Regions from separate parts of the Megasphaera massiliensis genome, predicted to be linked through region 2. Evidence: riboswitches for the same ligand, from Rfam matches in the RefSeq annotation. Region 2 holds a riboswitch; the other holds the start of a gene.

Region 1 (3,402 bases), on a different contig from region 2:
GAACAAGATAAAGTTTTTTTGTAAAATTCCTTTTAAAATACCGGCAGGTTATATATAATAAAAACACGTATATTGTATCTTTATCCGAGGGGGAACTATTATGACATACGAAAAAATCACACCGGAAATCATAGAAAATTTGAAATCCATCGTCGGCCCGAAAAACGTCGTCACCGACACGGACGCCATGCAGCCCTATTCCCATGACGAAGTAACCGACCCGGCTTATCACCGGATGCCGGAAGCCGTCGTCTTTGCCGAAAAAGCAGAACAAGTCAGTGCCGTCTTAAAACTGGCCAACGCCTTTCGCTTCCCCGTCGTCCCGCGCGGTGCCGGTACCGGCCTTGCCTGCGGCGCCGTCCCGGAATACGGCGGCATCGTCTTGTCCTTAGAAAAGATGAATAAAATCCTTGAAATCAATCCCGAAGGCCTCTATGCCGTCGTCGAACCGGGCGTACGTACATCGGACCTTCAGGATGCCGCCGAACAGCAGGATCTCTTTTATGCCGGCGATCCCTGCAGCGGGGACTCGTGCTTCATCGGCGGCAATATCGCTACCAATGCCGGCGGCAACCGAGCCGTCAAATACGGGACAACCCGCCACCAGGTATACAGCGTCGAAGTCGTAAATCCTAAAGGCCGCATCGTAACCCTCGGTGCCCGCCTGCAAAAACAGTCGACGGGCTACTCCTTAGACCAGCTCATCATCGGCTCAGAAGGCACGTTAGGCATCATTACCAAAGCGACTTTGAAATTGGTCCCCAAGCCGAAATACGCCCTCGATTTACTGGCTATTTTCGACGACCGTAAAAAAGCCATGGGCGTCGTCACAAAACTCATCAAGGCCGGCATTACACCGACCTGTGTCGAATTCATGGACAATATCACCATCAAATCCGTCGAAAAATACCTCAACGAAACGCTTCAAGGCAGCGACAACGGCAACTACATCATCGTCGAAGTCGAAGGGACCAATGAAGACGACCTTGACGACAAAGCCGTCATCCTCGACGAAATCTGCACGGAAAACGGAGCTTCCTCGGTCCTCGTCGCCGACCACAATAAGATTTGGCAGGCCCGCAAGGCCTTTGCCGAAGCCGTCCGCGCCGAAAGCCTCATCGTCTGCAAAGAAGACGTCGTCGTCCCCGTCGATCAGGAATCCCTGCTCCTCGATGAAATCCTGCGCCTTGCCAAAAAGTACAACCTCATTACCCGCATCGCCAGCCACGCCGGCGACGGCAACATCCACCTGAACATCTTAAAAGGCGACGATGAAACCTATGAAGAATGGGATGAGCGGGTCAAGGCCAACCAGCAGGAACTGTACACCTTCATTTATGCCCACGGTGGCCGCCTGTCCGGCGAACACGGCATCGGCTATAAGCGAAAAGCCCTGATGAAAGAATTCACGGATCCCGGTGAACTGGAAATGATGAGGGACATCAAACGGGCCCTCGATCCGAACAACATCTTAAACCCCGGAAAGATCTTTGACATCGACGAAAAAGCCTGAGAACCAGCGCCATGGCTATGACTTGCAAAAATCACGACTACCGTGTATAATACAAAACAGAACTGAATAAAACGTATATCTTCAGGGCAGGGTGAAATTCCCGATCGGCGGTACAGTCCGCGAACGCAGCAGCGTAGGAGCCATAGGGCTCGTGATTTGGTGAAACTCCAAAACCGACAGTATAGTCTGGATGGAAGAAGATGTGGCGTGCTGCTTTGGCAGCCTGCCTTACATTGCATAGAAAAGCCCTGAGCCGTTATCGGCGCAGGGCTTTCGTTATAAGGAGGTCTTTATTTTGACGACAGAAAAACGTAAATTCAACACCATTGAAGAAGCTATCGAAGAACTGCAGGCCGGTCATATCGTCATCGTCACCGACGATCCGGACCGTGAAAATGAAGGGGACTTCATCTGCGCAGCTCAGTACTGCACGACAGAAAACATGAACTTCATGGCCAGCCACGGCAAGGGCCTGATCTGCATGCCTATGAGCATCGAATATGCCCATAAATTAGGCCTGCCGCCCATGGTCAGCGAAAATACAGATAACCACGAAACGGCCTTCACCGTTTCCATCGACCACGTCGATACGACGACAGGTATCTCGGCTGTCGAACGGGCCCTCACAGCCCGCAAATGCGCCGAAGAATCAGCTCGTCCCGAAGATTTCCGCCGTCCCGGCCACAACTTCCCCCTCATCGCAAAAAGAGGCGGCGTTTTGACCCGCAACGGCCATACGGAAGCAACGGTCGACCTCCTGCGCTTGGCAGGCCTCAAACAAGTCGGCCTGTGCTGCGAAATCATGGCCGACGACGGCACGATGATGCGCACGCCGTCCCTGTGGGAAATTGCCGATAAGTACCACTTAAAATTCATCACCATCCACGATTTGCAGAACTACTGCCGCCGCCACGACAAACACGTCATCCGCGAAGCCGTCGCTAAGATGCCGACCAAGTACGGCGAGTTCAAAATCTACGGCTACATCAACGACCTCACGGGCGAACACCACGTCGCCCTCATCAAGGGTGACATCGGCGACGGCAAGAACCTCTTGTGCCGCGTCCACTCCGAATGCCTCACCGGTGACGTCTTCGGCTCGTGCCGCTGCGACTGCGGTGAACAGCTGGCAGCCGCCCTCAGCCAGATCAACGCCGAAGGCCGGGGCATCTTGCTCTACATGCGCCAAGAAGGCCGCGGTATCGGCCTCATCAATAAGCTCAAAGCCTATGTCCTCCAGGAACAGGGATACGATACGGTCGAAGCCAACGAAAAACTCGGCTTTGCCCCCGACCTTCGCGAATACTGGATTGGCGCTCAAATGCTGCAGGATATGGGTGCTAAGGAAATCCGCCTCCTGACCAACAATCCGGAAAAGATCTACGGCCTCGAAGGCTTCGGCGTAGAAATCGTCGAACGCGTCCCCATCGAAATGGAACCGCAAAAATTCGATGAATTCTATTTAGAAACCAAGAAGAATAAGATGGGCCACATCCTTCCCCATCTCCACTGATCCTTAGATATACAAAACGGCAGGGATTGCCGATATTCCGCAATCCCTGCCGTTTTTTCTTCCCTTATAACAAGGAAAATTGATCTTTATGATAATCGATGAGTCCGTCTTTTTTCATCTTACTGAGTTCCGCCGATAAGGCGCTGCGGTCGACAGATAGAAAATCGGCCATCTGCTGGCGGTTAAAGGGCAGTGAAAAGGTCGACGCACCCTTATCCCGCGCCAAGTTCGACAAGTAGAGCATGATTTTCTGCCGCGTCGAGCGCTGGGTCAAATAGCGCATCTTTTCTGTAAGGAGTCGATTCTTTTCAGCCATGAGGCCCAAGAGATTTCCCGTAAACTGTGCCTCAGCCGGCGTCAAGAGATGGCCGCCGTG
Region 2 (3,402 bases):
AGGGGGATTTCAAAGGCTCCCGGAACCCAGGCCGTCGTAATATCGTCATCGTTGACGCCGTGACGATGGAGGGCATCGTAGGCGCCGCCGAGCAGTTTGCTGCAAATAAATTCATTGAAACGAGCGACGACAATACCAAACTTCGCACCAGAACCGATTAATTGACCTTCTTTAATGTGTGCCATAATAACAACACTCCTATTCTAAATTATATATTGAAGTTAAAATCCATTTTCCAGCAGTTTGTCCAACGTCAGGCCTGATGAGGACTGAGGCGAACCGACTGTGAATCGATGGACGTATTTCCCAATGACATCTGTTTCCAAATTGACGATGGCTCCCGGATGTTTATCCATGAGGGTCGTATTGGCCATCGTATGGGGAATGATGGAAACGGAGAACTGACTGTTACCGACGGAAACGACGGTCAAACTGATGCCGTCGATGGTAATCGACCCTTTTTCAACGATGAAGATTTCCATATCTTTCGGAATGGAAATGGTGATGACCCGGGCAATGCCGTCATTGGCAATGCGGGCTACGTGACCGACGCCGTCGATGTGGCCGCTGACGATGTGGCCGCCAAGTCGTCCTCCGACCTGCATGGCTCGTTCCAGGTTAACCTTAGAACCGCTCTTAATCGTGCTGAACGACGAACGACGCATCGTTTCATGCATGACGTCAGCCGAAAAGGTCGAATCCGTCAAATCCGTTACGGTCAGGCAGACGCCGTTGACGGCAATACTGTCGCCGAGCTGTGTTCCTTCTAATACTTTATGAGCCGCAATCGTCAACCGAATAGAGTCGGGACGGCGGTCCATATGGGCAATAGCCCCTAATTCTTCAATGATGCCAGTGAACATAGGCACCCTCCCTATTGGCATTATATGCCGTAAGCAATACGTTATTTTCATGCATCTCTACAGAATCGTAGATAAGCGGCAGGCATTCATCGAGCTCATCGACGCCATAACCGCCGACCGACGGCAGGGCCCCGACACCGCCGATAATCTTATCGCCCATGAAGGCATAGACTTTATCGACGAGGCGGGCATCAAAGAAACTGCCCTGAACAGTACTTCCCCCTTCGACAAGGATACTGGTCAGCCCTTCTTCATGGAGTCGTTTCAAGGCTTCCGGAAGGTTGATGGACTGATTGTCTTGAAGTAGAGGTGCCAAAATGACCCGAACGCCGGCATTTTTTAAAGCCTTCATCTTTTCAACGGGGCAGGCCGACGTCGTCATGACGATGGTAGGCGTCGTCTTATCGGTTACGACCAGGGACTTCAGCGGCGTCCGTCCCTTAGCATCGAGGACGATGCGCACCGGCTGGTGCGGTGCCTCCTGACCTTCTCGTTCGATACGGCAGGTCAACAGCGGGTTATCCGCCAAGACGGTGTTGATGCCGACTAAAATGCCGTCGTAAATGGAGCGCAGATAGTGGCCGTAATTTCGGGCCCATTCGTTAGTAATCCATTTCGAATGGCCCGTCCGTGATGCCGTGCGGCCATCGAGGCTTTGGGCCAGTTTAACGGCAATGAAAGGTTTTTGGACCATCATGTTTTTGATAAATACTTCGTTGAGCTGGGCTGCTTCTTTCGACAACAGGCCCACTTCAACGGCGATACCGGCCTTGCGCAGGATAGCCGCTCCCTTACCGGAGACGCGGGGATTGGGGTCGAGCATGGCCATGACGACCTTGCCAACGCCCTTTTCGGCCAACGTCCGCGCACACGGAGGTGTTCGGCCGTAATGGGCGCAAGGTTCGAGGGTCACATAAACCGTCGCTCCCTTGGCCTTTTCCCCGGCCTCTCTCAACGCCCACACTTCGGCATGAGGGGTGCCGGCCTTATGGTGATAGCCGGTGCCGACGATTTCACCATCTTTGACGATGACGCAGCCGACGGCCGGATTTGGTGTCGTATAACCCAGAGCTGATTTTGCCAGTTCCAGGGCTTTTCTCATATACTCTGCCGGTTCCAATATATTCCTTCCCTTCTTCTTGGATTTGCAGGCGGGAAAACGAAAAAAGGCTATGGATGAAAAATCTCCATAGCCCTTTGAGCACAACAAAAAAAGACACTGTCGTCTGTCTTTTCCCATCCAGACTGTACTGTCGGTACCGAAATTTCATCGGTTCAACCCTTGCGGGTTAGCGGACTGTCACCGCCGGTCAGGAATTGAAAGCCCAGCTTTCTCACCTTGCCTCAAAGACTATTTCTATTCTTCTTTTCATGTACGATTTTAGCACATGAAAAGGAGAAATACAAGTCCTTATCGCAAGGACGCAATGGCGGCTTTTCGATCAGCCGCACCAAATACAGCACTGCCGGCAACGAGGAAGGTGGCGCCGGCATCTTTGACCATCTGAGCCGTCTTATCGTTGATGCCGCCGTCGACTTCGATGACAGCATCGGTATTTCCTGCATTCTGGAGGAGTTCCTTGGCCTGGCGGATTTTGTCAAGGCTATAAGGAATGAACTTTTGACCGCCAAAACCGGGATTGACGCTCATGATAAGGATGAGGTCCAATTGTCCGGCAACACAGGACAAGGTCGATACAGGCGTCGCCGGATTGAGGGCTACGCCGGCCTTCATCCCGGCTTCATGGATTTGCTGCAGAACCCGGTCCAAGTGGACACAGGCTTCTTGATGAACCGTCATATATTGGACGCCGGCATCGGCCAGGCCGTCGACATACGCTTCGGGATTGGTCACCATCAAATGAGCATCGAAGGGAAGTTTCGTAACCGGGCGCAAAGCCTTGATGACGGGCACGCCGAAGGTGAGATTGGGGACAAAATGGCCGTCCATCAAATCGAGATGGATACAGTCGGCCCCCTTCTGTTCGACATCTTTAATTTCTTCAGCTAACCGCGAAAAATCAGCGGACAATATAGAGGGACAAATCGTTATCATGATTATCGTTTCCTTTCTGCAATGGAGGTGATGATTTTACAGTACGTTTCATACCGTTCTTTTTGAATCTGACCGTCGGCAACAGCCTCTTTTACGGCACATTCCGGTTCGGACAGATGGAGGCACGACGAGAACTTACAGCCTGCGCTGTAGGGCTCCATGTCGGGAAATAAGGGCAGGACGTCCCGCGCATCAAGGTGTTCAAAATCAAGGGCGCTGAACCCCGGCGTATCGACGACATAGGTGTCGCTGTCGAGGCGCATGATTTCGGAATGGCGCGTCGTATGGCGGCCCCGTTTAATCTTCTCACTGACGGCTCCGATGGATAAGTCCTTGCGCCCCAAAAGTCGGGACAAAAGACTCGATTTACCGACGCCGGACGGGCCGGCAAAGGCCGTTACTTTCTGCGGCAACCGTTCATAGAGCTCGTCGAGACCTTCTCCGGTACGAGCCGACACGAGGTAGACATCGTATCCGCAGCGC

The links. A riboswitch is a leader RNA that binds a small molecule or an ion and turns the genes downstream of it on or off. The one in region 2 is predicted to bind FMN.
Region 1: it holds a riboswitch for FMN, as region 2 does, so the genes downstream of both, UCI88_RS03160 (bifunctional 3,4-dihydroxy-2-butanone-4-phosphate synthase/GTP cyclohydrolase II) here and ribD (bifunctional diaminohydroxyphosphoribosylaminopyrimidine deaminase/5-amino-6-(5-phosphoribosylamino)uracil reductase RibD) in region 2, are expected to answer to the same signal.

Annotation. Positions count from the first base shown of each region.
Region 1 is NZ_JAXIXE010000014.1:224,052-227,453, forward strand. It holds gene UCI88_RS03155 (FAD-binding oxidoreductase) at 101-1,513, shown strand; FMN riboswitch at 1,587-1,719, shown strand; gene UCI88_RS03160 (bifunctional 3,4-dihydroxy-2-butanone-4-phosphate synthase/GTP cyclohydrolase II) at 1,809-3,026, shown strand; gene UCI88_RS03165 (Crp/Fnr family transcriptional regulator) at 3,091-3,402, opposite strand, start outside.
Region 2 is NZ_JAXIXE010000009.1:1,291-4,692, forward strand. It holds gene ribH (6,7-dimethyl-8-ribityllumazine synthase) at 1-185, opposite strand, end outside; gene UCI88_RS01385 (riboflavin synthase) at 222-863, opposite strand; gene ribD (bifunctional diaminohydroxyphosphoribosylaminopyrimidine deaminase/5-amino-6-(5-phosphoribosylamino)uracil reductase RibD) at 844-1,983, opposite strand; FMN riboswitch at 2,088-2,219, opposite strand; gene rpe (ribulose-phosphate 3-epimerase) at 2,275-2,919, opposite strand; gene rsgA (ribosome small subunit-dependent GTPase A) at 2,922-3,402, opposite strand, start outside.